One region of the Fictibacillus nanhaiensis genome, then DNA from elsewhere that is predicted to be linked to it. Evidence: riboswitches for the same ligand, from Rfam matches in the RefSeq annotation. Region 1 holds a riboswitch; the other holds the start of a gene.

What was found. Region 1 has a riboswitch for cyclic di-AMP ahead of ACFS5O_RS17975 (hypothetical protein). Riboswitches for the same ligand answer to the same signal wherever they lie in the genome.
Region 2: it holds a riboswitch for cyclic di-AMP, as region 1 does, so the genes downstream of both, ACFS5O_RS01620 (potassium channel family protein) here and ACFS5O_RS17975 (hypothetical protein) in region 1, are expected to answer to the same signal.

What each region holds. Positions count from the first base shown of each region.
Region 1 covers NZ_JBHUPF010000006.1:2,780,241-2,795,279, reverse strand. Annotated here, with positions in the region: gene ACFS5O_RS18005 (sigma-54 interaction domain-containing protein) at 1-372, opposite strand, end outside; gene ACFS5O_RS18000 (organic hydroperoxide resistance protein) at 590-1,012, opposite strand; gene ACFS5O_RS17995 (MarR family winged helix-turn-helix transcriptional regulator) at 1,170-1,610, shown strand; gene ACFS5O_RS17990 (DHH family phosphoesterase) at 1,763-2,947, opposite strand; gene ACFS5O_RS17985 (MFS transporter) at 3,191-4,474, shown strand; gene ACFS5O_RS17980 (hypothetical protein) at 4,526-4,774, shown strand; cyclic di-AMP (ydaO/yuaA leader) riboswitch at 5,069-5,210, shown strand; cyclic di-AMP (ydaO/yuaA leader) riboswitch at 5,262-5,415, shown strand; gene ACFS5O_RS17975 (hypothetical protein) at 5,528-5,941, shown strand; gene ACFS5O_RS17970 (hypothetical protein) at 5,965-6,102, shown strand; gene ACFS5O_RS17965 (HPr family phosphocarrier protein) at 6,175-6,447, shown strand; gene kdpF (K(+)-transporting ATPase subunit F) at 6,578-6,655, shown strand; gene kdpA (potassium-transporting ATPase subunit KdpA) at 6,705-8,384, shown strand; gene kdpB (potassium-transporting ATPase subunit KdpB) at 8,406-10,433, shown strand; gene kdpC (potassium-transporting ATPase subunit KdpC) at 10,451-11,017, shown strand; gene kdpDN (KdpD-like non-kinase potassium sensor) at 11,078-12,229, shown strand; gene ACFS5O_RS17935 (CBS domain-containing protein) at 12,242-12,643, shown strand; gene ACFS5O_RS17930 (ATP-binding protein) at 12,761-13,072, opposite strand; gene ACFS5O_RS17925 (hypothetical protein) at 13,047-13,214, opposite strand; gene ACFS5O_RS17920 (acyl-CoA dehydrogenase family protein) at 13,534-14,691, shown strand; gene ACFS5O_RS17915 (glyoxalase superfamily protein) at 14,741-15,039, opposite strand, start outside.
Region 2 covers NZ_JBHUPF010000002.1:227,834-242,872, forward strand. Annotated here, with positions in the region: gene cls (cardiolipin synthase) at 404-1,906, shown strand; gene ACFS5O_RS01615 (undecaprenyl-diphosphate phosphatase) at 1,996-2,778, shown strand; cyclic di-AMP (ydaO/yuaA leader) riboswitch at 2,857-3,011, shown strand; gene ACFS5O_RS01620 (potassium channel family protein) at 3,153-3,809, shown strand; gene ACFS5O_RS01625 (TrkH family potassium uptake protein) at 3,813-5,165, shown strand; gene ACFS5O_RS01630 (GerAB/ArcD/ProY family transporter) at 5,299-6,411, shown strand; gene ACFS5O_RS01635 (hypothetical protein) at 6,483-6,941, opposite strand; gene hutP (histidine utilization transcription antiterminator HutP) at 7,123-7,557, shown strand; gene hutH (histidine ammonia-lyase) at 7,892-9,418, shown strand; gene hutU (urocanate hydratase) at 9,435-11,096, shown strand; gene hutI (imidazolonepropionase) at 11,112-12,383, shown strand; gene hutG (formimidoylglutamase) at 12,358-13,332, shown strand; gene ACFS5O_RS01665 (helix-turn-helix domain-containing protein) at 13,325-13,585, shown strand; gene ACFS5O_RS01670 (acyltransferase family protein) at 13,689-14,723, opposite strand; gene ytvI (sporulation integral membrane protein YtvI) at 14,874-15,039, opposite strand, start outside.

The DNA.
Region 1 (15,039 bases):
AAACAAAAACTCTTTATATTGAGCGAGTTCTGTAATGTCGTGTGAATAGCTCACAATTCTATATAGTTCCCCTTGTTCGTTATATACAGGAATCCCTGTCACAAGCAGTTTTTTTCCTTTATTTGTTGTTTGTACAAACGTGATTTTTTTATTTTCTTTTACAACCATTGGTGTGAGAATCGGTGTGAATAACCCTTGAGCTTCTAAATCATAGACAGATTTTCCGATCAAGCTGTCTGATTCAACTCCGTAAATCTTTCCGGTAGCCTCACTCACTTTAAGGATGATGCCATCCACATTCGTAACTAATATATCGTCTTTTAAAGAATGAAGAATCTGTTCATTTTCATTCCAATCTTTTGATTGACTCACGTTCATCAGTCCTTTGGCAACAGAATAAGCTATTCAATTCTGAATAATTATTTATTTATGAATAATTATACGACTACTTATTTTGATTAGATATAGGAACAAAGAATTTTTTTAAAAGAAATTAGGAGGGTAACACGCTCCTAAGAAGTGAAAAGGAGGAAGAAGGGAGGATACAAATAAAAAAAGGGCCAATACGAATGGCCCTTTTATTCTTTCATTATAAAAGTTCAGTTTTTAATTCAACGTCAATGTTGCCGCTTGTTGCTTTAGAATAAGGACAAACACCGTGAGCAGTCTTTACTAATTCCTCAGCTTCTTCTTGTGATACTCCATTAACCCCAACGTTTAGAACAACAGCAAGCTTAAACCCGCCATCGGTATCTTTCCCTATAGAAACTTCAGCTGTCACTTTTGATTCAATTCGTTTTTTGCTTTGACGTGCAACTAAGTTTAGTGCTGAATCAAAGCAAGCGGCATATCCTGCTGCAAATAGTTGCTCAGGGTTTGTAGCGTTCTCGCTTCCTGATCCACCAAGCGCTTTTGGCATAGCTAATTCATGATTTAAAACACCGTTATCACTCTTAACCGTACCTGCTCTTCCACCTTCAGCTGTTGCTTTTGCTGTGTATAATGCTTCCATTCCAAACACTCCTTTGTTTGTGTAAAATTAAATTGTGTACAACTTAATAACTCGTAATCATCATAACGTATCCTTTTTGTAGAGTCAAACAATTTAATTGTGTAAAACTAAATTGTGTTATAATGCAAGTACCCTTTACAAAAAGAAAGGAAACATCATGAAAAATGAAACCTTAAAATTAGAAAACCAAATATGTTTTAAAATTTATACAGCAGAACGTGAAATCACAAAGCTTTATAGAGAGTTGTTAAAAGAACTCAACGTGACTTATCCACAATATTTAGTATTGCTTCTTTTATGGGAAAAACATTCATTAACTGTAAAAGAATTAGGGCAAAGGTTATTTTTAGATTCAGGGACCCTTACTCCCATGTTAAAGCGTATGGAGATGAATGGTCTCGTTGAAAGAAAAAGATCAGAACAAGATGAGCGAAGTGTGATCGTGTCTGTAACGGAAAAAGGAAATGCCTTAAAAGAAAAAGCAGAGTGTATTCCAAATCAGCTTGTTGATAATATTCCGATGGGAAAAGAGGAACTCTCAACATTGAATGAAACGTTGACAAGTATGTTAGAGCAGTTGCAGAACCAAACGAAATGATAGAGAAAAAGACGCTAAGAACAAGTTCTCGGCGTCTTTTTGTTTTTTTTTATCCTAGCTCAAACCAAACCAAAACCCTAGTTCGACGTGTTGCGCACACGACATGTACAAATAAAAAAATACCTTGGCTAAATAAGCCAAGGTATTACGGTTTAATGATTGTTGTTCGCTTCATCATCACGCATCAGCCAGCCCTCAAAGTGGCGCTTGACGTAATTTTCAGCCTCTTGATAGCTTGAAAATGTTTCATCAACTGGATGAGTCTTATGTGTGATCAGCCATGTTTGATTATCTTCAGAATAAATCTTTGATACTTCACGATGGTTGTTCACATACAAGCTGCCATCAGGATTTTCCTTCACGTTGTGTTCGTTCTTCGGTGCATCGATTCGTCGAGGCTGTTCATGGAATGCAGCAACAACAAACTTTTCAAACGCTTCAGAAGTCATGTTTCCGCCAGAAGCTTTCGGATGTCCGCCTCCACCATATTGTTTCGCGTAGATCGAGCAATCCACTTCATCATGAATGGTGCGTAATCCAATACGCTTATTGGCAATGTTTAAAATCACAATCAAGTCTAAGTGAGGATTTTCACGATTGATCTCGTTCCCGAGCTCGGAATGATAGCGTTCCGCATGTAGGATTCCAATCTTATACGTTTTCTCTTCAGATCCTTCGCCTAAAGACCAAGTATCCCAGATCTCGACCATCTGACGCTGTTTCTTTTTGATGTAATCTGCAATATTTTCTTCTTCTAAATCGAGAATCGTTGTTTCTGTTTCTGAGAACTGAAAAGAATCACCTTTTAAACGATTCATGATCTGGTCCTCAAATTTATCAGGAGGTAGGATAAAGAATAAGTCGTTTAAACGCTTAGCTTCAACCTTCTGGTCAAACCATTCCCACGTATCATATAAACGTACAAGCTCTACATATTCGTCGAGTGCGCCGGTTCGTTTAAGTTTACCGTTATCGATCAAATATTCGTAGAAAAGGGAAGTGGCACATGTTAAACGTTCATCATCATAACGAACTTGAACGTGCCCCCAATCAAACCCATTGAAATGAAGCGCTGTTGCATGGTGATCGATCAGCTTCACTTTTCCTCCTGCATTCGAGCGTTCATCAAGTCGCATCATTAATTCTTCGTTGACCGCAATATCGGTAATAATAATTTCTGTTTTTCTCTCTTTCGGATTATCGAGCAGCATCTCAACTCGGTCGTTAATCGTTCCATGTGAACAATACGATATCTTACAATTGTCTCCAAATGCTAGTTGTGCTAAATAACCGCACGATTTTCCGTCTAAATCATTGTGTGAAAATAAATGAATCATGTCAGTATCCTCTCTATTATGCTCTCTGTCTAGAGTATCGTCATAAAGCATAAAGTTCAACCTTTAAAAAAATTTACTATATAGGCTTACTGCCTTTATGAATAGACCGAGCTGTTGCATTCTTATATATAGGAGAGAATATGCACAATTCTTCTTACGAGACACGAGAAAAATACATTTACAATGGATGGAATTAGGTGGAAAATGATTAGGTGGGTAATTATGTAAATTGGGGGTTTTGATGTGCAGGAATTTCTGAAAGTGTTTCAGAATAAAAACTTCAGAAAGTTGTTTTTTGCTGGTTTTACTTCAATGATGGGAAGTATTATCGGCGTTACAGCTTTTATGTTTTATTTGCTAGATAAGTTCGGTGAACAGCCTTTTTATGCAACCCTTGCCGAATTGATGTATTCTCTACCAACACTAGCTGTATTCTTTCTTGTAGGGGTGTTAGCTGATCGTATGGATCGTCAAAAGATCGCTCTCTATTGCGACTGGATCTGTGCAGGCCTATGCCTCCTATTAATGGGTGCAATTTGGCTAGATTGGATGCCTCTCATTTTTGTGATCCTGTTCTTAAGGAGTGCAGTGGGGAAATTCTTTCATCCAGCTGACCAAGCGATGGTACAAGGCGTACTATCGAAAGAGGAGTATGCCATTGCGGCTGGTTTAAATCAAATGGTAGGTAGTTTGTTTATGCTATTTGGAAATATGATCGCCATATTTATTTATTGGAGTGTAGGAATACAAGGAGCCATTGCATTTGATCTTCTTACATATGTTTTATCAGCCTTGTTCATTATGAGTATGAAAGTAAATGAAGATATTCGTCTACCGAACGGACAACAAAGGTTTAAAGATATCCGAGTAAAGATGGTATGGAAGGACTTTGTTTCAGGTTTTGTTTACATCAAACAATCTAAACTTCTGCTTTCTTTAATCTTTGGTTTTTTCTTGTTTGGTATAGTAAATGGTGGATTATCAGTTATGCCGGCATTTATCATGAAATACAAACTAGCACCTGACAATTATGAACAAATGATGATGTGGATGGGTATCCTATTCGGTGTATCCATACTCTCTGGCAGTGTATTATGTTCGATGCTCGCTAAAAAGATTAGACTCTCGTATGCCATTGTTCTCGGTCTGTTTGTTAGTGGCGTATCCCTTGGTTTGTGCGCGCTTGCGCCAAATGTATGGTCATTCTTTATTTTGACCGGATTGGCTGGGTTTAGCATACCATTAATCAATATTGGGATCGGAGGCTGGTTACCAAAAATCGTTGACCCGAAAATGATGGGGCGTGTCCAAGGGTGGATCTCACCGATCAATATGTTATCTCATACGATGACTCTCGGTTTAATCGCATTGTTTTTCCCGAAGATTTTAACAGTCGAGATGCTGTTTTGGGTGGTTGGAGGGTGTCTGATTGTTGTTGGACTCTTCTACATGTTAACTTTACCAAAGTATGATATCGATGATGAAGAAAACAAAAATGAGTTACATTTAGAAAAAGTACCAGTTTAAAGGTGGAGATTATGGCGAAGCCCTTTTATAATGAAGAGCGGAGGGGAAGTCATGGCATCATTTCAAAACATATTATTCTGGATCTTTTTAATCTTACCGATCATTCTTTTCTTTGTAGCAATCGCAAGAACTTCATGGGTTTTAATGCTTGTAAACATGTTTTTAGCTCTGCCGATCATTTGGTTTGTGAGCTGGGTTACAGAAAGTTATGGTGCTGTCTTTGTGATAATTGCAATCCATCTGTTCACAGGAGTATGGCTATGGACGAAAAGACAGAGATTGGATTTTAGATCTTTTTAAAAAAGCTGAGCAAAGTTTTATTTGCTCAGTTTTTTTATGAATTTTTTTCGATTTGGTATTAAAACTTTGCAAGTAACACTTTATTTAATTTTAATATTCTGACTATTATTTAATTTGAAAAACATCGTAAATAAAAGAAATTAATAGAAAATAGTTGATTTGTTTTGTTTACATGAAATAAAACAGCATATTTTGGTTATTTTCGTATGAATCCTTAAAATTTTGAAGTTTTTACTTCGTTTACAAGGAACAAAAGCAGGAGTAATATATTTCTTATCGTAAAACTTTAAAATTTTTCCATGACCGCTGAATCCAATTTTGGAACGGAGGAACCATCGGCAGTTCTTTACTGCCTGGGGTGAAACTTATTTAAGTCGGGCGACTTCTGCCGTCCGAACCCGTCAGCTAACTTCGTAAGCGTGGTAGGAGAGGGAAGGTGAACATAAAAAAAGCAATGACCAATTAAAAAATATGATATTTATATCATGCGTCTTTATCGCTTAATTCCTAAAACTTTAGGAAGCGGGGGAACCAACCGCAGTCCAACGTGACTGCATGGGGTGAATCTCGAGAGATCGAGTAGGGCTACTCTCAAGCCCGAATCCGTCAGCTAACTCCGTAAGCGTTCAGAGAGAGGCAACAAATTTCGTGTGTTTACACGCTTATTCAAGTATGTGTAGAAGCCGCGAGAAGAGTTCCTCTTCCGCAGGCTTCTTTTTTGTTGCCTTTTTTACCGAAATGGAGGATGTAACGATGGAGAAATCATCTAGGAACGTGCTCATAATGTTTCCTGATCAAGTTTCAGATGTGTTTATTTCAAAACTAAGATTATGTGACGACTATCAATCTATTGTTCTCTGTGTTCCTAACCGAGATGAAGCAGATAGACTCTCACAAGTTGGTTTTCAACATGTGTATGTCATGAATTATGGTGACAAGCGTAAATTCATCGGGATGGTAGGTCCTTTTGTTCAAAAGATCATTGTTGTTGAATCTGGATTTTTAGAATGCTGCCAAACGATTGAACTTATTCGCAGCATCTATAACATACCTGTTTATGTCATCAAATCAGACACACGGTATATTTCCAGAGTTTATAAGGAGTTAGGTGCCGATTACGTAATTTATAACAAAACCGGAAATATTCAATTCTTACTTTCTTCATAAAAAAAGAGCGGAGGAATTCATTTATGAGATTAAGTCCAAACGAAATTGAACAGATTTTGTTAAAAGCGAAAAGAGATCAGTTAAATGCTTATTATGCAAGTGTGATTCAACATAGTCTCTCCAAATGGGTCATTCAAGACACGCTTAGAAGCAAAGGATAAACCATTCTATAAGAGGGGACTCATCGTATGTGTTCCCTCTCTATTTCAGACCAATGATAGGCAGGGGAAAACATGGGAGCAGAGTCAGTTGTATTATTGCCAAAAAGATTGTCGATCGGACAGATCAATGAATTTGTCAATGCTGCTGGTTCTTTTGAAAGTGAGATTCTTTTCTTTTATCAAGGCATACAGATTAATGCGAAAGGCTTGCTCTCTGTTAATCTATTTTTTTTGTCGCATTATTCTAAAAATCTGGATGAACCGATCACCCTTAGAGTGGAAGGGTCTGACGCACAAGTTGCGCTTAAAGATTTGTCACACATGCTATCAAGTTTTTACGAGTAGTTTACTAGTTAGTTTAGGAGGAAATTGCATTGTTAGATCTATATATGGTTTTAACTCTAATCGTTTCATTTTTGGTGTATTTTAACTTTATTTACTGGTGTGATCGAGTTGTTGGAGGAGAGACGAAAAAATGATAATAACGATGGTTGCAACAGGTGGCGTGTTTTTGTACTTAGTATACGCATTGATTAATCCTGAAAAATTTTAACGTTAATGTTTAACATACACTTAAAGGTTCATATAGGAGGAACAAAGTAATGGGCGTTTTACAAATGGCAATCGTGATTCTTTTATTGCTTCTGATCGTTAAACCACTAGGAAGCTATATCTATCACGTATTTTCCAACAAATCTAACAAAACAGATAAAGTGTTTGCTGGAATTGAAAAGATCATTTATTCCATATCTGGAATAAAAGAAAGACCAGGCATGACATGGAAAAAGTATACGATGTCATTATTATTAACGAACATTGTTCTGGTCGCAGTCGGTTATGTCATTTTAAGACTTCAAAAGTGGCTTCCGTTAAACCCTAGCCAGATTGACAACATGGAATCGACATTATCCTTTAATACGATTGTCAGTTTTATGACGAATACAAACCTACAACACTACAGTGGAGAAACAGGACTCTCATACTTTTCTCAAATGTCGGTCATCATGATGATGATGTTTACATCTGCCGTGACAGGAATCATTGTAGCAATTGCATTTATTCGTGGTATTACAAGCAAAGGTGCAACGATTGGTAACTTCTTTGAAGACTTTATAAAAGGCCATACTCGGCTACTTATTCCAATGGCTGTTGTCGTCACCCTCGTCTTAGTTGGATTAAAAGTTCCACAAACGTTAGATGGTACGATTCAGATTACAACGTTAGAAGGAGAGAAGCAGGAAATCGCAACAGGGCCAGTCGCTTCACTCGTTTCTATTAAACACTTAGGTACGAACGGTGGGGGGTTCTTCGGAGTGAACTCAGCACATCCTTTTGAGAATCCTAGTCCGTTAACTAATGTGATCGAAATACTTTCAATGTGGTGTATACCTGCTGCATTAACATACACGTATGGACGTTTTGCTAAAAATCAAAAACAAGGCTGGGTTATTTTCGGTGCAATGGCCATTCTCTTTATTGCGTTCTTATCTTTAATCTATATTTCCGAAAGTAACGGAAATCCAGCAATGAATGCTATCGGTCTTAGTTCAGAACAAGGAAGCATGGAAGGAAAAGAAGTTCGTTTTGGAACGGCTCAATCTGCACTGTTTAGCACAGTAACGACAGCTGCTACAACAGGAACGGTCAATAACATGCATGATACCTTGACTCCGCTTGGTGGAATTACACCATTATCACTTATGATGTTAAATACAGTGTTTGGCGGAGATGGAGTAGGTTTAGTGAACATGCTCATGTATGCGATCATCGGAGTGTTCATCTGCGGTCTGATGGTTGGTCGTACACCAGAATTTTTAGGCCGTAAAATAGAGCCAAGAGAAATGAAACTTATAACGATAGCACTTCTTGCACACCCGTTGATTATATTGGGTCCGACTGCCTTAGCTTTTATGACAGAGCTTGGAAAAGGGGCGATAAGCAACCCGGGATTCCATGGTATTTCACAAGTTCTCTATGAGTATACTTCTGCTGCAGCAAATAACGGCTCAGGCTTTGAGGGTCTTGGAGACAATACGCCTTTTTGGAATATCTCAACTGGACTTGTCATGCTGCTTGGGAGGTACGTTTCCATCATCGCTTTGCTCGCTGTAGCAGGGTCTCTAGTAAAAAAACAACCTGTTCCTGAAACGATTGGTACGTTTAGAACAGACAACATCCTTTTTGTAGGTATTCTTGTTGGGGCAGTGCTTATTATTGGTGCGTTAACCTTCTTACCTGTAATGGCGCTTGGACCAATAGCTGAATACTTGTCGATCCGTTAATTTAGAGAGGTGCAGATAAAAATGAATCAATCCAAACAGAGTGTTCGTTCTGGCCTCATCAGCCGAGCGATGGTGGAAAGTATAGTGAAGTTAAATCCAATAACGATGATGAAAAATCCGGTTATGTTCGTAGTAGAGATCGGAACATTCCTTGTCTTGCTCATGATGATCATGCCTAAGCAGTTTGATGCTGAAGGTAGATTTGGTTATAACTTATCGGTTTTCTTAATCCTTTTATTCACCATTCTATTTGCAAACTTTGCAGAAGCCTTAGCAGAAGGTAGAGGAAAAGCGCAAGCCGATAGTTTAAAGAAAACGAAAAAAGGCACGATCGCAAAAAAAGTGGTTAAATCAGGAACGATCAAAGAAGTATCTTCAGAAGATCTTCGTAAAGGAGATATTGTTTTAATCGAGACAGGTGACATGGTTCCGGGTGACGGTGAGATTATCGAAGGGCTTGCGTCCATTGATGAATCTGCTATCACAGGAGAATCAGCACCAGTCATTAAAGAAGCAGGAGGAGATTTTAGTTCTGTAACAGGCGGCACAAAAGTGGTCAGTGACTTTATTAAAGTTAGGATTACAGCAGATCCAGGTGAGTCATTCTTAGATAAGATGATCTCCTTAGTAGAAGGAGCTAAACGTCAAAAGACACCGAACGAGATCGCACTTAACATTTTGCTTGTAACGTTGACGATCATCTTCTTGTTAGTAGTCGTAACGATTGTTCCAATAGCTGATTATGTAGGAGTAAATCTAGAAGTTTCAACACTAATAGCTCTACTCGTCTGTCTCATTCCAACAACGATTGGTGCGTTATTATCAGCGATTGGAATCGCTGGTATGGACCGTGTAACACGCTTTAACGTATTAGCGATGTCAGGAAAAGCAGTTGAAGCAGCAGGTGATATTAATACCATCATCCTAGATAAGACAGGGACGATTACATTTGGTAACCGTCTAGCTGCAGAATTTATTCCGGTAGGATGGTCTTCAAAGAAAGAGTTAACTGAAATGGCAGTGGTAACATCCTTATTTGATGAAACACCGGAAGGAAGATCAGTAGTAGAGTTGGCAAGGAAACAAGGGTTTACTTCGGATACCTCGAAGTATGAATCAGGCGACATTGTACCTTTTACAGCAGAAGAACGTATGAGTGGAATTAATTTGAATGGTTTTCATTATCGAAAGGGTGCTGTTGACTCCATCATTAAGTTTGTAGAGAAGCAAGCAGGAGAGATTCCAGAAGATCTGAAAAAGAAAAGTGATGAGATAGCGAAAAAAGGTGGCACTCCGCTTGCTGTTTGTATGAATGATAGAATCTATGGATTGATCTATTTAAAAGATACCGTTAAGCCGGGAATGCGTGAACGTTTTGATGAACTAAGAAAAATGGGGATCAAAACAATCATGTGTACAGGAGATAACCCCTTAACTGCTGCAACCATCGCAAAAGAAGCAGGGGTGGATGACTTTATTGCCGAATCAAAACCTGAAGATAAGATACGTGTGATCCGTGAAGAGCAGGAAAAAGGAAAACTAGTTGCTATGACAGGAGATGGAACGAACGACGCCCCAGCACTTGCTCAAGCAGATGTTGGACTCGCGATGAACTCGGGAACAATAGCAGCTAAGGAAGCGGCAAACATGGTTGATCTTGATTCAGACCCAACGAAAATCATTGAAGTGGTAGCGATTGGCAAACAGTTGCTCATGACTAGAGGATCTCTGACCACTTTTAGTATCGCGAATGATATTGCGAAGTATTTCGCCATTATACCTGCCATGTTTACAGCTGCTATACCAGAGATGCAGGCTCTCAATATTATGGGGTTACATTCTCCAACGAGTGCCATTATTTCAGCACTGATCTTTAACGCGATCATCATACCGCTCTTGATTCCACTTGCCATGAAGGGCGTTAAATACGTGCCGATGAGTGCAAACAAATTGTTGTATAAAAACATTGTTATCTATGGAGTGGGAGGAATTGTAGTCCCGTTTATAGGGATTAAGCTGATCGACATGATTGTAAAAGTATTCATGTAACAATGAACGGGAGGATTATGAGTGTGTTTAAAATAATTAGATTGTCACTATTATTGATCGTACTATGCGGTATCGTCTACCCGGTTGCTATGACAGGGCTAGCACACACGATCTTTCCGTCACAAGCAGATGGAAGTCTTGTGAAAAATAGCGATGGGAAGGTTGTTGGTTCAGAATTAATCGGTCAAAACTATAAGAGTCCACAATATTTCCAAGGTCGAGTTTCTTCTATAGAAAATAACGGAGCTGCTACAGGATCAAATAATTATGCTCCGTCTAATGAGGATATGCTGAAAAGAACAGAGGAATCTATTAAGGCATTGCAAAAAGAAAATCCAGAACTAGATAAAAAAGATATTCCATTAGACCTAATCACAAATTCAGGTTCAGGTCTTGATCCTCACATTTCTGTTCAAGCTGCTGAGTTTCAAGCAGAGCGTGTGAGTGAGGAAACTGGTATTAAAAAAGAAGAATTGCTAGCCATGATTAAAGATTCAACAACAAATAGAAGTTTAGGGATCTTCGGTGAACCGCATATAAACGTCTTGGAATTAAATATGAAAGTTCAAGATGTAATGGAATAGGTTGATAAACCTCGGTCTATAGAAGGCCGAGGTATTTACTCATGTAAGGGGGTATAAAGATTGTTTCCAGAATATAAACGAAAAACACCTGAAGAGATTTTACGAGAATTAGAGCAATTAAAAAGAGGTAAATTAAAAGTCTACATTGGTTCTGCTCCCGGAGTCGGGAAGACGTATCGGTTGCTTCAAGAAGCTCATGAACTGAAAGCGGAGGGGATTGATGTACTCGTTGGACTTGTTGAAACACATAATAGAAAAGAAACAAGTGATCTTATTCGAGATTTAGAGATTGTTCAAAAAAAGGAAGTTCAATATAAAGGAAGATTGCTAGAAGAGATGGATACACAAGCGATTATTGAACGAAACCCAGATGTAGTAATCGTGGACGAACTAGCACATACGAATGCTCCAACTTCACCGAACGAAAAAAGATACATGGATGTGGAGGAAATTCTACAAGCGGGTATTAATGTTATTTCCGCTGTAAACATTCAACACTTAGAAAGCTTGCATGATATTGTTGAGCAGATCACGGGTATAAAAGTAAGAGAACGAATTCCTGATCACGTTCTTCATGAAATGGCAAATGAAGTAATACTAGTAGACGTTACACCAGAGATTCTTCGTAAAAGATTATCTGAAGGTAAAATTTATGACAAAAGTAAAATTGAGCAGGCACTTACAAACTTTTTTACAGATAGCAATCTTGGCGCATTAAGAGAATTATCGTTGCGAGAGGTCGCTGATGATATTGATGAAAGAATCGGAAAAACAAGATTACAAAATGGCCTTCAGAGTCCTACCGGCGTACATGAAAAAATCATGGTCTGCGTTCAGTATGGTGGAAATGCCGAAAAATTAATTCGAAGAGGCTGGAGGATTGCGAGTAGGCTAAAGACTGATCTACTCATCCTACACGTTACAAACGAAGCATCTATGAACCGTTCACAGGAAGATCGAAAGAAAATTCAAAATTGGAAGAAGCTAGCTACTCAATTCAGTGCTACGTTTATTGTGGAACAAACCGATAAACGAACGATCTCAGAGACCATTCGTGATATTGCCGTTGAAAACGGTATAACTCAGATCATATTAGGTCAATCAGCAAGAAGTCGGTGGGAAGAGATTACAAAAGGATCAATTGTAAATAATATTATGAGGATTGCAACAGGTATTGATATTCATATTGTTGCTGATCAAAACGAGAATTAGAAAGGGAAGAAAATGAATATAGCATTTTTTCTTTTACCCAAAAGTGAAGTAGTTTGTATAAATGCTGCATCAACTGTCAGGCAAACTCTTGAAAAGATGGAACACCACCGATATACTGCAGTCCCTGTAATCGATGAAAATGGAAGATATATTAAAACGATCACAGAAGGTGATTTGTTATGGAGAATTAAGAATACAGAAGGTCTTACATTTCAAACGAGCAATCACCATTACATTAAAGATATGAAGGTAAATAGAGATTATCAGCCTGTACATATAGATGCTGAAATGGAAGATTTAATGACTCTGGTTGAAGTGCAAAACTTTGTGCCTGTTGTTGATGACAACGAGGTATTTATCGGCATTATTCGCAGAATGGATATTATTCAATACTTAAGAAAAATGACAACCTGATGATTAAAATAAGACCGGCAAGTCAGCCGGTCTCTAATAGGTGGGGAGGTTAGGCGTTGGAATATCTAACCTGAATTCATCATAACACGAACATTTGTTCTTGTAAATGTGTATTCCTTATTTTTTCCATTCTATTAAAAAAGTGCTTCCTTCAGAGGAGCTTTCTTTTAAAACTAGATCTGCACCTAAAGCTTTTGCCAGCATTTTGCTAAATGGAAGTCCGAGGCCAAGGCCGCGCGTATTTAACTTTTTCTCTTCACCGCGAAAAAACCGTTCAAAAATATAGGGCTGCTCATTTTCAGGAATACCAGTACCTGTATCTATCACTTCAATGGTGTTTTCGATTAAAACAACGCTGATCACTTTTTTATCTCCTAAAGATTGATAAGCATTGTTTAAGAGGTTAATGATGACCATATCCAAAGCCATTTCCTATTATCTCCCTTTTTTCTAAAGCAGGTTTTGAAGTTGAACTATTCTGATCTGCTGCAAGAGATGTAGTTGCATATCCTCCAACTAATAATGTGCCTGCGATTGTAAATCCGATTACTGTTTTTTCACCTGAAATCATCCTCCTAGGTTAAATGGTTGTTACGAATTAAATACATAAGGTTCGAACCTTGTACATTTAATGTAACCAGTGAAAATGTCAACATAACGTCAAGAGAAGCAGAGAATAAAAAAAATCCCAAAATCGTTTGCTACCACTCACAATGCTTACAACCCCCATTAATACAAGCCGTTTTATGACTAAATCTTACTCAATGAATGTGTCAGGAAGAAGTCAAAGGGGAAATATGGGACTAATACCTTGCCGGTTAATAGAGGAAAGACATACACTATAAACTAAACCATAGTGTTCTGATTTGTTAAGAAGGGATTGTCGTCGTGTGAATTATCTATATGAGACGTTTATTAAGACAAAAAAACAGCGAGAATGGTTCAATATAATTGATACGCTAGCAAGTGGATTTGCTAAAAGAGCGGACACATATGATCAAAAAAGTGAATTTCCATTTGAGAATGTAGAAGAATTAAAAAAAGCGGGTTACTTATCTTTAACTGTTCCCACTGAATTCGGAGGAGCAGGATTAAGTTTGTATGAATTTGTTCTATTACAAGAAAGAATTGCCACTGGCGATGCGGCTACAGCGTTGTGTCTCGGCTGGCACCTTGGATGTTTTTTAGAACTTGCAGAAGAACGAACTTGGGATGAAGAAACATTTAAGTTACTCTGTGAAAAAGTAGTGAATGATCAAGTGTTAGTAAATAGAGCAGCGACGGAGCCCGCAACAGGAAGTCCTACGCGTGGAGGAATGCCGCAAACAACAGCCATTAGAAAAGGTGACGAGTGGATCATCAATGGAAGGAAAACCTTCACTTCTATGGCACCTGCACTAGATTATGCGATTGTTTCAGCGCAGATTGGAGATACGGGTAAGAAAGGGAACTTCATGATCTCTATGAAATCCGAAGGTGTAACGATTGAAGAAACGTGGGATACAGTCGCAATGCGTGGAACCCGAAGTGATGATCTTATCATGAAGGATGCAGTAGTCGAGAACACTGCATTGGTCGAGCAAGATCGAGGCAAGAGCGAACTACCAAAAGCTTGGCTGCTTCACATACCAGCGTGTTACATCGGTGTTGCGGTCGCAGCTCGCAACGAAGCTGTTCAATTTGCAAAGACGTATAAACCAAATAGTCTGCCTGGACCGATCGGAGAAGTGCCGGAAGTGCAAAGAAAAGTTGGAGAGATGGAGCTAGAACTCTTACACGCAAGAGAAGTATTGTACAGTGTTGCACATAGATGGGTAAACGAACCGCATTCAAGAATGCAAATGGGTCCAGAATTAATGGCAGTAAAACACATCGTAACAAATGCAGCAGCCAGAGTGGTCGATCTAGCTATGAGGATTGTAGGAGCAAGAAGTTTAGCTATGTCGAACCCATTACAAAGGCATTATCGTGATGTTCGAGCAGGACTTCATAACCCACCGATGGATGATATGGTTATTAGTACGCTTGCAAAAAGAGCACTTGAATAAAGCATGAAAGACACCTGATGATTACCTACAGGTGTCTTTTTTGTATAGACTAAAGGGATTCGATCTTTTCTACAAAACAAAACTCGTTTCCGAACGGATCGCCTACTCTTACTTCTTTAAAGCCATGTGCCTCTTCTAGACCTGGTCTAGCAAACTTATATTTTTTTTCAGCTAAGAACTGATGGTAGGCTTCAATTCCTACAACATGAATCCTTAGTTTAATCCCAGGGGTCGAATCACCATGATGCTCGGACAGGTGTAATGAGCATTCCCCAAGTGAAACCTGCATATAGATTGGAAAATCTTCTTCATATCGATGTTCCCAATCTATCGAAAACCCAAGAAAAT
Region 2 (15,039 bases), on a different contig from region 1:
AAAAGTGGACAGTAAATTAGCGAAAGTGGACAGTAAAACTCAAAAAGTGGACAGTATTTTCTTAAAAGTCGACAGTAAGCGCTATAGAGGAGTCTGTGTATGGGCGCCTTTTTTTGTTATTGGCGGTAATTTGTCCAATTGACTAGTGAATCTGTCCGATTTGAAGATTAATCTGTCGGATTGGTCACATCATCTGTCCAATTCAAACCCTGCAAATTCCGAAGCGTCTGCGTACACAAAAAAACCGTTTCGAATGATTGAAACAATTCCTAATTTCATAACAGTCGTCATATCTGCAAATCCTATAAAAAAATGGTATAAAAAGAGAGAAGTCACTTGTTTTAATTACAAAGGGAAGGGAATAAAAGAGAGAAAGAGAAGATTGGTAAAAAGGAGCACGTGCATGAAACGAATATGGGAATTTTTTCTCACACTATTGTTACTCGTCTGTTTATACATCGTTTTCTTTGCAGAAGGATATGTAATCATCAAAACAGTATTTGGGCTCCTTTACATCGCAGTGATTCTGTATACGATCTATTCGTTAATGCTCGAGAACAGAACAGCTCAACATACACTTCTATGGATTTATGTATTGATATTGTTTCCATTTATCGGATATATGTTCTATCTTTATTCTGGCCAACTTTATTTGAAAGGTCATCTTTTTAAATCTAAAAGAAAAAAAGACAGGGACGAATGGATCAGAGTATCTAAACAGGAAGAAAAGCCTGATTTTAGTGATTTAAAAAGGCATCAACAGTGCTTTGCAACCCACGCTCATCATATTACCCTTACGCGTTTGAACAGAAAAACAAGTTCAAAAATATTAAAAAATGGCAAAGAGACATTTCCAGAAATTTTTGCAAGGTTGGAAGAAGCCAAGGAGTATATACATATTCAGTATTATATTTTCCGCTCAGATCGACTTGGTAAAGATATTATTGATTTGTTAATTAGAAAAGCCAATGAAGGTGTAAAAGTTAGGTTTCTATATGATGGAATAGGAAGTCTTTCTCTTCAGCAATATGACATTGACAGAATGAAAAAAGCAGGAATCTTAGTTGAAGCTTTCTTACCAGTACGATATGGCTTCTTTAATCAAAAACTCAATTTCAGAAACCATCGTAAGATTATCATTATCGATGGTAAGGTTGGATTTGTTGGAGGATTGAATGTAGGTGTCGAATATTTAGGAGAGGATCCTGAAATTGGTTTCTGGCGCGATACTCACATGGTAATGGAAGGAGAAGGTGTTCAAGTTCTTCATGCGATTTTTTTAATGGATTGGGAATATGTTTGTGGAGAAGATCTGTTAGAAGATAATCACCTTACTACCTCATACCCTGCTGAAGGAGACGGAACCGTTCATGTTGTTGCTAGTGGTCCAGACACCCAGCTAGGAATCATGAGTGATCTTTTCTATTCACTGATCTCATGTGCAGAGAAATCAATCTGGATTGCAACGCCATACTTCGTACCTAATGAAGCGATTCGAACAGCTTTAAGAGTGGCTGCTAAAAAAGGAGTTCAGGTTCGATTATTAGTTCCTGAAATCAATGATGGCTTTTTAACACAATATGCAACGCGTTCCTATTTCCCAGAACTTCTGCGTTCGGGAATAGAAATCTATTCCTACAAAAAAGGATTTCTTCATCAAAAGGTTATCATTATCGATGGTGATACAGCTTCGATCGGTACTGCTAATATGGATATGCGAAGTTTTCATCTTAATTTTGAAGTGAACGTGTTCTTGCTAAATACAGGATCTGTCCGTGATCTCGTAGAACAATACGAAGAAGACATGGTCGAATCTGTTAGAGTTAAGCCCGTTGAGTTTTACAAAAGAGGTTTATGGGAACGTACAAAAGAATCATTTGCTCGTTTATTCTCAGGGGTTCTGTAAAGCTCCTACTGTGACACAAAAAAACAAGAATAGAAAATCCTCCTCAGGAATAGGTTGTACGAGACCGTGTAACTTGAGGGGGATTTTTTATGGATTGGCTCGAGGCCTTAATATTGGGCATTGTACAAGGTGTGACTGAATTTTTACCCGTAAGTTCGACAGGACACCTGCTTCTTGGCAGGCAAATGTTTCAGCTAGAGGAAGCGGGTTTATTTTTGGATAGCATGCTTCATGTCGGAACACTTATTGCCGTGATGACGGTGTATTGGAGAGAAATTCTAAAAGTGATAAAAAGCCCCTTCAGCAAAACGGGCATTCTGCTGATAGCTGGTACGATACCGACCGCTATAATAGGACTGGCATTTAAAGATTTTTTTGAGGAGATCTCAAAAACTGGAATTACTGTAGGTTGGGAGTTTCTGATTACAGGTTTCTTGCTTTGGTGGGCTGACTCTTATAAACGGAATGGATACAAAGGAATTGATGATATTTCTATACGTGATGCACTTGTGATCGGCACGTTTCAAGGTGCAGCGATTCTTCCTGCTATTTCACGTTCTGGACTGACAATCGCAGCCGCGCTCTTCTGTAAGATCGACAAAAAAGCAGCTGCTTATTTTTCGTTTTTACTATCTATCCCATCTATTGCTGGGGGAGTAGTATTGCAGTCTAAGGATCTATTTGTAGGAGCACATCCTCCTATCTCTTATTCAGCATTATTGGTCGGTACTCTAGCGTCGGCTCTTTTTGGATATGTGGCGGTAAAGTGGATGATTAAACTTCTTCAAACCGGTACGTTAAAAGGGTTTGCTATTTATGTTTGGTTGATTGGAATCGTTGTATTGATTCTTCAATTTTCAGGTAAAATGTAAAGTATTTGTTAACCCTACAAAAATGGATTGACATTTAAAAGATAGAGGATTACAGTATATGTAATTCAAAATTTAGCAGGCTTTAGATCGCTGAATTTACAGTTATTTTATGGTGAAACTACTGTAAAACGGGGGAACCAATCTTTTGGGGTGAATTTTGCTCTATTAGCAAAAAGGGATACTCCAATCCCTAATCCGACAGCTAACCCCGTAAGCGTCATGTCACTGGAGAGGTCAATTTGGTGGAAAACCGGACCCGCTTTTTTGTGTGGTCTTTTTTTTGCGTTTTTTTACTTAAATTTGTATACCTCTTAACCAGCAAAACTAGAGAAATAACAAAGCAAAAACTTCATGGATTTTAAGGGGAGACCATAATGAAAAAACAGTTTGCAGTAATTGGATTAGGACGTTTTGGAGGAAGCATCTGTCGAGAATTTGCGACGATGGGCTATGATGTTCTAGCTATAGATAAAGATATGGAAAGAGTAAATGAGTTTGCAACAATAGCTACTCAAGCTGTTCAAGCAAACTCTACGGATGAGAACGTGATGAAGTCTTTAGGAATTCGAAATTTTAACCACGTCATCGTATCAATCGGAGAAGACATTCAATCAAGTATCTTAACCACTCTACTCCTAAAGGAATCAGGAGTTCAAAAGGTATGGGTTAAAGCACAGAATGACTATCATCACAAAGTGTTGGAGAAGCTAGGAGCAGACCGTATTATCCACCCAGAGCGCGATATGGCGCTTCGGGTTGCTCAACTCATTTCTTCTGAAAAAATTATTGATTTTATCGAGCTATCGCATGAACACAGTATTGTAGAGATAGGTGTAACGGATAAACTTGTTAACAAAACGTTAACAGATCTTGATGTTCGAGCACGTTATGGCTGTAATATTGTAGCAATCAAACGTGGAGACGAGATTCTCGTATCTCCTATTGCTGACGTATCTCTTCAATATGGAGATATACTCGTCGTAATCGGTCGAAACGAAGATCTAAATCGATTTGAGGATGAGGAAGTGTAAACATTGGCACTACATGTCAGAAAGCATAAACGTTTTTTGCATAACCCAATTAAATTGAATCCTCCTCAATTTTTAGCGTTGCTATTTTTATTTCTTATTTTTGTTGGCATGTGTTTGTTAAAGCTACCTGTCGCTCATGAAGAAACGTTATCTTGGGTAGATGCTTTTTTTATTGCCACTTCAGCAGCAACCGTAACAGGCTTAGCTACCGTTGATCCAGGTTCAACGTTTACCTTGTTTGGGGAGATCGTCATTTTATTTTTAATCCAAGTCGGAGGACTCGGGGTCATGTCCTTTGCATCACTCGTTGTTATTATGATGGGAAGAAAAATTTCCATCAAACAACGTGTATTGATGCAAGAAGCACTCAACCAGCCTTCTATCGGCGGTGTGATCCGTTTAGTTCGAAATTTATTTGTGTTTTCAATCGGAATTCAAATCATTGCTACCTTCTTATTATCATTGAGACTTGTGCCAGATTTAGGTGTGCGCAAAGGGATATACTACAGCATATTTCACGTCATATCCGCATACAATAATGCTGGTTTTTCACTCTGGTCTGATGGTTTGATGGGTTATGTAGGAGATCCAATGATGAATCTTGTCATATCATTCTTAATTATAACGGGTGGAATTGGATTTACCGTTTTAGTTGATATTTGGGTAAGCCGCCGCTGGAAAACACTCTCACTACATTCTAAAGTAATGTTGTTGTCCACTTTGATATTAAATGTTGTAGCAATCTTGTTTTTTTATCTTTTTGAGTTCAACAACCCTAAGACGATCGGGATGCTAACAGGCGCTGAACAATTTTGGGCTTCCTATTTTCAAGGTATTTCACCAAGAACAGCAGGTTTTAACTCGATTGATATGACAGCAATCAACCCTGATACATCTCTATTAATGGTCCTTTTGATGTTTGTTGGAGCAGGAAGTACTTCAACAGGTGGAGGGATCAAGCTGACAACGTTTGTCGTTATTATATTTACTGTTGCAGCCTTCTTGAAAGGTAATGAAGATACAGTCGTGATGAGAAGAACGATTAGAAACGCGGTGGTTTACAGAGCTCTTGCTATTACAACCATTTCAATTCTATTTATATTTGCAGCGCTATTTGTAATCACATATGTTCAAAAGGATACCTCGTTTATGGTTATCGTTTTTGAAGTGGTTTCAGCATTCGGGACAGTTGGATTAAGTATGGGGCTAACGCCAGATCTCACAATCATCGGAAAGATTGTGATCTGTATAGTAATGGTTTTCGGTAAATTAGGACCTTTAACGTTGGCATTTAGTCTGGCTAAACAAACAAAAGATAATATTAGATATCCAGACGGTGAAGTGTTCACGGGATAACGGGATAAAAAAAGCTAATGCACTGAGGGAAAGCTCCTTCATACTGCGTTAGCTTTTTTGGTTCTTTATGGGTTAATTGACTTCCTCTTGGGAAAGCTAAAACAAGATTTTAAAGAGAGGAAGAGAGATTATCATGCAAAAAATTAAAGAAGCTTTTCTCGTTTCTCCCTTTCTTGTCTTTTTTCTCGTCCATTCTGAACAAGTAGGGGTAGGGGTTTTAGGGTATCAGCGAATCATCGCTAAATACGCAGGGTATGATTCTTGGATATCGGTTATCATAGCAGCTGTTTTGGTACATCTTCTAATCTGGATGATCTATTACGTGCTTGATAATGGTGATGGAGATATTGTGACCACACATAAAACGTTGTTTGGCGGTTTTATAGGAAATCTATTTAACCTCTCTTTACTTCTCTATTTTCTGCTCTGGTCGATTACTGTACTAAGAACTTATATTGAAGTTATACAAGTATGGATGTTTCCGACTTTAAGTACTTGGAAAATTGCAGCTGTATTCCTTTTATTAACGTACTATGTTGTTTCTTCTGGTTTTCGAACGGTGGCAGGTATTTGTTTTCTAGGAGTGGTTATTCCATTAGGTCTGATCGTTTTGCTGGTGTATCCACTGGAATTCACTCATTTTTCTAACCTTTTGCCTGTATTCGATGAAAGTATGAAGGATTACTTGTCAGCAACAAAAAATATGATGCTGAGTTATCTTGGTTTTGAAACGCTACTTGTCTTTTATCCGTTTATCAAAAATGCTAAGCGATCGCAGAAATTTGCTCATCATGCCAATCTTTTTACATTTATGATGTACTTGCTAGTCACTTTGTTTTCATTTGCCTTTTTTAGCGAGGAACAATTGTCTAGAAATATTTGGGCAACATTATCTATGGTAAAAATCGTTCAAGTTTCATTTGTAGAACGCTTTGATTTCGTATTCGTCTCCATGTGGTGTTTAGTGATTCTCCCTAATATTGCATTGGCGATTTGGTGTTCGAGCCGAGTAGCCAAATTGATGTTGAACATTCGTCACCACATCACACTCATTGTGATGCTAGTCTTAGTATTAGCAGCTTGTTACTATTTGGACACGCGGCTTAAAATTAATATGCTAAACAATTACACAAACAAGGTTGGTTTTTACTTAGCTATCAGTTATATTCCACTTCTTTTTATAATGACTTTTATAAAAAAACACTTTAAGAAAAATAAAAAAGAACAGGCATCACCCACTACATGACACAAGAAAAAACTGACCGTTAACTTCCTTCATCTGTTCAAGAGATAAAGGAATTAACAGTCAGTTTTTTATTAAGCTTGAAGAAGCATAGTAAGGCGCGTTTTATGTTTTTCACGCTGAGAATCATCTGATGTATTGTGCCAATTCTGCAGAGTCTCGTTGATTAATTGGGTGACCATATGCTTTGTCCAAACTACATAAGCGCCATACGTATCCCCTTTGAAAAAGGAAGAGAGCATATTATTATCAGGCCCGAAGAAGAAACCGAGCTGATCATGAATGAGTGTAGCCTCATCCATCGAGAAGGGCATGATTTTATCTGAAAGGGTAAATTGATAAGAATTGTTTTCTTTTTTAATGAATGCGATCGCGTATACCTGTCCTTCTGGAAGAAAACCTTTCGTAGTAGGTAAGAGCAGTAACGGATTATGTCCTTTGTCATAAGCGATAAAAAAGTCATTCACATCTTCCTCAAACTGTGGTGTGCGTGACATTGAAGCTAGTGCAATTTCTTTTTGTACGTTTAACATGTAACAACCCTCATTCCGTTATATTTCTTACTATCATTCTTACCGCTAGTTTGCTAGATTATACGTGTCATTTTCTTTACTAAACTGCTGTGATAAGTTGTTGAAAGGGAATTGACGGACAAATTGTAAACGCATACACTAGAAGTAGTTATTAGCCGTTAGAGAAAGAGTGATTCATGCAATGGCATTATCAATTGAACGTTTGATCGGAAAGATGGCCATGTTAGGGGTATTAGATGAAAGTTATCTGCCTGAAATTGAGAAATTGGGCTGGAAGTATTGCGTAGGCAAAGCTGGTTCCATGGATTCACAAAAGGTAGTAGCTGCCATTGAAACAGCGGCCAAAAGTGAAAATATCATTCAAACCGGAATTTATCGTGAAACACATTCGTTATATCATGCAATCATGGAAGCTTTTCATGGGGTGACAAGAGGGCAGGTTCAGCTTGGCACTGTTCTTAGGACTGTAGGGTTACGTTTCATCGTTGTCCGCGGTAATCCGTATGAGAAGAAAGAAGAAGGTGACTGGATCGCAGTCGCTCTCTATGGAACGATAGGTGCTCCTGTAAAAGGATTAGAGCATGAGGCGATCGGTCTAGGAATCAATCATATTTAAATAATGCCCATAGTAACTAGTGATGAGGGGGCGTATTCGAAAGAGTTTTCTTTCGGGTGCGCTCTTTTTGTATGTGAAAAATGCATTTTTTAGTGAGACTAGTTGTCTTTGAAAGTAGTTGATTTCCGTTCCAGGATGCTCGCTTTCCGGGGGGCGTGCGGTGAGCCTCTTAGCGCTCTGCGCTGTTAAGAGTCTCACCTGTCCCGCTGATCCCCAGGAGTCTCACACCTTGCACTCCAATCAACTTGTCAAAGAAGATAAAAAAATAACCCAAAGTCACCACTTATATGTAGAACGCCTTAATAAAAAGAACGTTAATAAAAGAGGGATGAAGATGATTACATTAACAGGTAATACGCTTTCCATGGAAGAGATCAAGCGGATTCTGCATCATAACGAACCCGTAGAAGCTTGCCCGCTTAGCATGAAGAAAGTAGCAGATAGTCGGAAAGCGGTTGAGGAGATCGTAGCTGCAGGTAAAGTCGTATACGGAATTACTACCGGCTTCGGAAAATTTAGCGATGTTTTTATTTCTAGAGACGATGTAGAAACGCTTCAGATCAATCTGATCCGCAGTCATGCGTGCGGCATAGGAGATCCTTTCCCAGAGACGATCTCCCGCTTGATGCTGATCTTGCGTGCCAATGCACTTCTAAAAGGGTTATCGGGTATCCGTCCAGTCGTAATCGAAAGGCTACTAGAGTTGGTCGAAAAAAGTGTCCATCCTGTTGTTCCTCAACAAGGATCCCTTGGGGCAAGCGGAGACCTTGCACCGCTCTCTCACTTAGCACTTGTATTAGTAGGTGAGGGAGAGGCTTTTTACAAAGGGGAACGTATGCCGGGTCAAGAAGCTTTAAAGAGAGCGGGCATTGAACCCGTTGTGTTAACGGCAAAAGAGGGTCTAGCTTTAATTAATGGAACACAAGCCATGACGGCACAAGGAATTGCTGCCTATATAGAAGCCGAACGAATCGGACTCATGGCAGATGCGATTGCAGCACTCACAACAGAAAGTTTACGGGGGATAACAGATGCGTTTGACGAAGATGTACATCTTGCTAGAGGTTACCAAGAGCAGGTAGATGTCGCTCGTCGATTGAGAGAATATTTAGAAGGCAGCCAGCTTACAACGAAACAAGGAGAGATTCGGGTCCAGGATGCTTACTCCTTAAGGTGTATCCCTCAAGTTCATGGTGCCTCATGGCAAGTTCTTGGTTATGTAAAAGAAAAGCTTGAGATTGAGATGAATGCTGCAACGGATAACCCACTGATTTTTGAAGGAGGAAACAAGATCATATCAGGTGGGAACTTTCATGGTCAGCCGATCGCTTTTGCCATGGACTTCTTAAAGCTCGCTGCTGCAGAATGGGCAAATATTTCAGAGCGACGCATCGAACGGATGGTCAATCCTCAGTTGAGTGATTTACCTGGTTTCTTAAGTCCAAATCCAGGGCTAGAGTCTGGTGCGATGATCATGCAGTATGCAGCAGCATCACTCGTTTCAGAAAATAAAACATTGGCACATCCTGCAAGTGTTGATTCAATTCCTTCATCAGCGAATCAAGAAGATCATGTGAGTATGGGAACGATCGCTTCTAGGCATGCGGCTCAAATTATTGCGAATGCAAGGCGTGTACTTGCAGTCGAGTTAATCTGTGCGATGCAAGCAGCAGATTTTAGAGGTCCAGAAAAATTAGCACCTAAAACAAAGAAAGTATACGAGCAGGGAAGAATCGTTTGTCCAACGATACAATGTGACCGCATGTTCCACCGGGATATGGAAGCTGTTGCTTCATGGATCCTCGATACATCATGGAATGACATCCTAATCGGGTCAAAAATTCAAAAGTTAGCACATTAAAAGGAGGTATTTTTACATGTCAAACGTAAAACATTCTATATCAGCTGCAAGAGGTACAAAATTATCCGCTAAAGGATGGGTTCAAGAAGCGGCTATCCGTATGCTGATGAACAACCTAGATGGGGAAGTAGCCGAGAATCCCGATGAATTAGTCGTTTATGGTGGTATTGGTAAAGCTGCCCGCAACTGGGACTCTTATCATAAGATCATAGAGACGTTAGAACGTTTAGAGAATGACGAAACGCTTCTCGTACAATCTGGAAAACCGGTCGCTGTATTTAAATCGCATACGGATGCTCCACGTGTTCTACTTGCGAACTCCAATCTTGTTCCTGCATGGGCAAACTGGGAGACATTCCGTGATCTCGAAAAAAGAGGGCTGATGATGTATGGGCAGATGACTGCAGGAAGCTGGATCTACATCGGGACTCAAGGCATTCTTCAAGGTACGTATGAGACGTTTGCGGAGGCTGCACGCAAACATTTTAACGGATCTTTGAAAGGCACGATTACACTCACTGCAGGTCTTGGAGGTATGGGCGGAGCGCAATCTCTAGCCGTAACGATGAATGATGGGGTTGTGATCGCCATTGATGTAGACGAAACAAGAATTCAACGCCGCTTAGACACAAGATACTTAGATAAGATGACAAAGAGTTTAGACGAAGCTTTAAGCATGGCTAAAGAATATGCGGCAAAAGGTGAGCCTTTATCCATCGGTCTCTTAGGAAATGCTGCTGAACTTTTACCGAAGATGATTGAAATGGGAGAGATTCCGGATCTTGTTACGGATCAGACATCTGCCCATGACCCGTTGCATGGCTATTTACCAGTAGGTTTCTCTATGGAAGAAGGAGCAGAACTTCGTAAACGCCATCCAGAGCAATACATTGAAAAATCAAAGAAATCTATGGCGGTTCACGTTCAGGCTATGCTAGAGATGCAAAAAAAGGGTGCTGTTGTTTTTGATTATGGGAACAACATCAGACAAGTCGCTTTCGATGAAGGAATAAAAAACGCTTTCGATTTCCCTGGATTCGTACCAGCTTTTATCCGCCCATTGTTCTGTGAAGGGAAAGGACCTTTTAGATGGGTAGCGTTATCGGGCGATCCTGAAGATATCAGAAAAACGGATGAAGTAATTTTACGAGAGTTTAGTGATAACGAGCACCTCTGCAAATGGATCAAGATGGCTCAGGAAAAAGTACAGTTTCAAGGTCTGCCTTCCCGTATCTGTTGGTTAGGCTACGGGGAACGTGCGAAGTTTGGAAAAATTATTAATGAAATGGTAGCTAGCGGCGAATTGTCAGCACCAATCGTGATCGGGCGTGATCACTTAGATTGTGGTTCAGTGGCTTCGCCTAATCGCGAAACAGAAGGAATGCTTGATGGCAGTGATGCGGTTGCTGACTGGCCGATTCTAAACGCGATGATCAATGCAGTAAATGGTGCAAGCTGGGTATCTGTGCACCATGGCGGCGGTGTTGGGATGGGGTATTCTCTTCATGCTGGAATGGTCGTTGTAGCAGATGGAACAGAAGAAGCAGCTCGTCGGTTAGAGCGTGTATTAACGAGTGATCCTGGAATGGGGATTGTAAGGCATGCTGATGCAGGTTATGACCTTGCGATTGAAACGGCAAAAGAAAAAGGCATAGATCTACCGATGATCGAGAAATAAAAAGGAGTGTGACGAATGCTAGATACATTGATTTTAGCAGGACAGGTGGTCGTTCCAAAAAGTAATGGAGAAGCGCTTCGAGGAACACAGATGAATGAACTCTCCATCATCGATAACGGAGCGGTTGGTATAAAGGATGGTGTGGTCACTTTTATTGGAACAGCGGAAGAAGCCGCTCAGTTACAAGCAAAAGAAACGATTGAAGCAGAAGGAAAACTGCTATCACCAGGCTTAGTGGACCCTCATACACATCTTGTGTTCGGGGGGTCACGAGAGCATGAACTCGCTTTAAAGCAACAAGGCGTTCCTTATTTAGAAATTTTAGCTCAAGGCGGAGGAATTCATTCAACGGTCAAAGCAACACGTGAAACATCTGAAGATGACCTCTATGAAAAGGGAATGTTTCATTTAAACAGATGTTTAACGTATGGTGTTACGACTATGGAAGCAAAGAGTGGATACGGTTTGGATAAAGAGACTGAATTAAAACAGCTGAGAGTAGCAAAACAGCTGAATGAAACCCACCCGATCGATCTTGTTTCAACTTTTTTAGGAGCTCATGCTATTCCTGAAAATTATAAAGGAAGACCAGATGCCTTTTTAGAAGAGATGCTTTCCTTGTTAAGCATAATCTCAAAAGAGGGTCTGGCAGAGTTTGTAGATATTTTCTGTGAAACTGGTGTGTTTACGGTAGAACAGTCTAAAGTCTTTCTTCAAAAAGCAAAAACAGCAGGATTTGGTATGAAGATTCATGCGGATGAAATCGATCCTCTCGGTGGAACGGAGATGGCTTGTGAGATCGGTGCGGTTTCTGCTGATCACTTAGTTGGAGCGAGTAAAGAAGGCGTTCGTATGCTAGGAGAATCAGATACGATCGCAGTCCTTCTTCCAGGAACAACGTTTTATTTAGGAAAAGATCACTTTGCTCCAGCACGAGAAATGATCTCAAGCGGTGCAGCAGTTGCCCTTTCGACTGATTTTAACCCTGGAAGTTCACCTACGGAAAATCTGCAGTTTATTATGACACTCGCTGCATTAAAGCTGAAGATGACGCCAGAAGAAATTTGGAATGCCGTAACGGTCAACGCCGCTTTCGCGATTGGACGCGGTGATGTTGCAGGTAGTTTAGAAATAGGAAGAAAAGCAGATCTTGTTCTGTGGGATGTACCAAACTACAAGTATATTTCGTATCACTATGGTGTGAACCACGTTAATAAAGTTTGGAAGAACGGTAAGTTAGTGGTTGGAAAGGGAGATATTCATGCAAACTATACCCTTTCTAAGTAAATCGGGCGCTGCGCCGTTTACTGACAGAGGGATCAAGAAGGCAGGACAACTGTTAAAACCTTGGTCAGGAGATGAAGTGAGAGGTGTAGCCATAGCGGGTGCTCCTCTCTCTAAGACTTCTATTTCACATTCAGGTGCACATCTCACACCGCAGACCATCCGTGCGATGATGCATTCATTTTCCACGTATAGCATCGAAGAACAAAAGGATCTGTGGGATTACTGCATTACCGATTTTGGAGATATTGAGATGCATGTTACAGATCTCTTTACTTCACAATCCCGTATTTATGAGGTCTTAAAAGACATTGGATCTCATCATAGTGAAGCATGTTTGATTACGCTTGGTGGAGATCATTCTGTTTCTGCTGGAGCGATTAAAGCTTTTCAAGAAACGAAGGGACGGGTAGGCATCATCCAGTTTGATGCACATTTTGATCTTCGTAATACGGAGGACGGAGGACCATCAAACGGTACGCCGTTTCGCCAGCTTATAGAAAAGGGAGTGATTACAGGCGACCAACTCGTCCAGATCGGTATTCGAGATTTCTCAAATGGGAAACTTTATCATGATTATGCCAAGGACCACGGAGTGACCGTTCACACGATGGGTGATGTGAAAAGAAACGGATTGCTTTCTTTGTTACAAAAATCAGTTGACCAGTTAAAACAGACAACAGAAAACATATATATTTCTCTCGACATGGATGTCTTGGATCAGGCATTTGCACCAGGTTGTCCTGCGATCGGTCCGGGTGGATTAGACAGTGACTCATTAATTGAGGGAATACAATATCTCGCACAAGAGCCATCTGTTAAAGGCATGGACATCGTAGAGATTGATCCAACGTTAGATTTTCGTAACATGACGAGCCGATTAGCAGCGTACATCATCATACAATTCACACTGTTTTATTCAGGAAGAAAGGGAGGTTTTAGCAATGAGTGAGTTCGGAAAGTTTATTGAATTGTCCAGAAATCAAAAAGGCTTAAGCAAATCAGAGCTTGCACGACGATTAAGCATCACTCCTCAATACATGGCAGATATTGAAAAAGGTAGAATGATTCCATCTGAAGAAAAGATCGAAAAATTAGTAAAGACATTAGAGTTAAACGAAAAAGAAGCATTTAAATTAGCTGACAAACTTCCGTTACGAGTATTAGCAGAGGCAAAACAACATTATTATAAACAAGGTTCCTAGAATTTTATTTTAATACGCACTCTTACTATTTATTACATTCTTCTCGACACAAAAAAAACACCGCGAGCCATTTTTGGCTTAGCGGTGTTTCTTATTATGAACATCAGCTTTCTCTAGGCTGAGAGGACTTTGGTTTTAACATTTTTTTAAGTTTAGACCAGCGCAATTCAATAAATGGCTGTGCTAGTGCGATAACGGGCTTGCTTGCTAGAAATAGCGTTACGATAACAGCTAGGAAGAGGAGCATAAAGTACGCGCCGTTTTCCTCAATAGATGCAAATAGATCTGTGGTAAACAAGTATTTCAGCACGAATCCATGCAGCAGATAAATATATAAGGTGCGTTCTCCAAATTCAGTGAAGAACATTTTTCTGCGTGGAAGAAGTGCTAAAAAGCTGAAGGTTGCCGCAAACATAACACCGTACATGGCAAGTCGCACAAGACCTCCATACCAATCGTTGTATCCTAGAATTTCTGAGTAAGAAGATGACGATAATAGCCACTCTTTTGTACCGTTTGGAAATACGAAATGGTAGGTCACAAATAGTACGATTAAGAAGGCTGAAGAGACGGCCTTAGCTCTCGGACGTAAAATCTTTTTGAAGTCTCTCTTTTCAAGCAGATGTCCTAGCAAGAATACAGGGAAGAAGACAAACGTTCGAAGAAGACTCAAAAATGTACCAATATCATGAATGTAGCCCACTGCCACTCCTATACCAATGGCGAGAACGAGGGGATACTTCATTTTCACAAAGACTTTTAAAAGAATATTCCAGAAAACTAAACTTAATAAGAACCAAAGTGTCCAGTGCGGTGAAAAGAAATCTAGTTTCACTTCACTCTTACCGTACAAATCATAATAGAAAAAACTGTAGATTAATTGAAAAACCAAATAGGGAATCAGCACTTTTTTAAAGATTTTTGGAAGATACCCATCACGCCAGACCCCTTTTGTAAAGAATCCTGCTATTAAGATAAATGCAGGCATATGAAAGGTATATATAAAGTTATAAATCGTGTAAAGCCACTCGTTTTGACTTTTTATCGGGGAAATAAAGTGCCCGAACACGACGAGGAAGATTAAAATAAACTTGGCGTTGTCGAAATAATAATCGCGTTCTTTTGTTGCAGTACTCATCGATATTCCTCCAATAATTATTCACCTTATAAAGTATTCGGATGATTTTCTCATTTTTTTTACTTATACTCTATAATTCCCAACATTGCAGGTGTTTCTAACCTATAAATAGAAAAAAACGTGCTTCCTATTACAGGAAACACGTTTTCACTAGAAATCAATCTTAATTTTAATAAACCCTGCGCTTCTTAATGCTTCATAGATGATGACGATCGCAGGACCGACGATCAGTCCGATAAACCCTAATAGCTGGAACCCAATATATAGTGATACAAGAGCTGCTAGTGCAGAAATGCCAAGACTTGACCCAAGTATT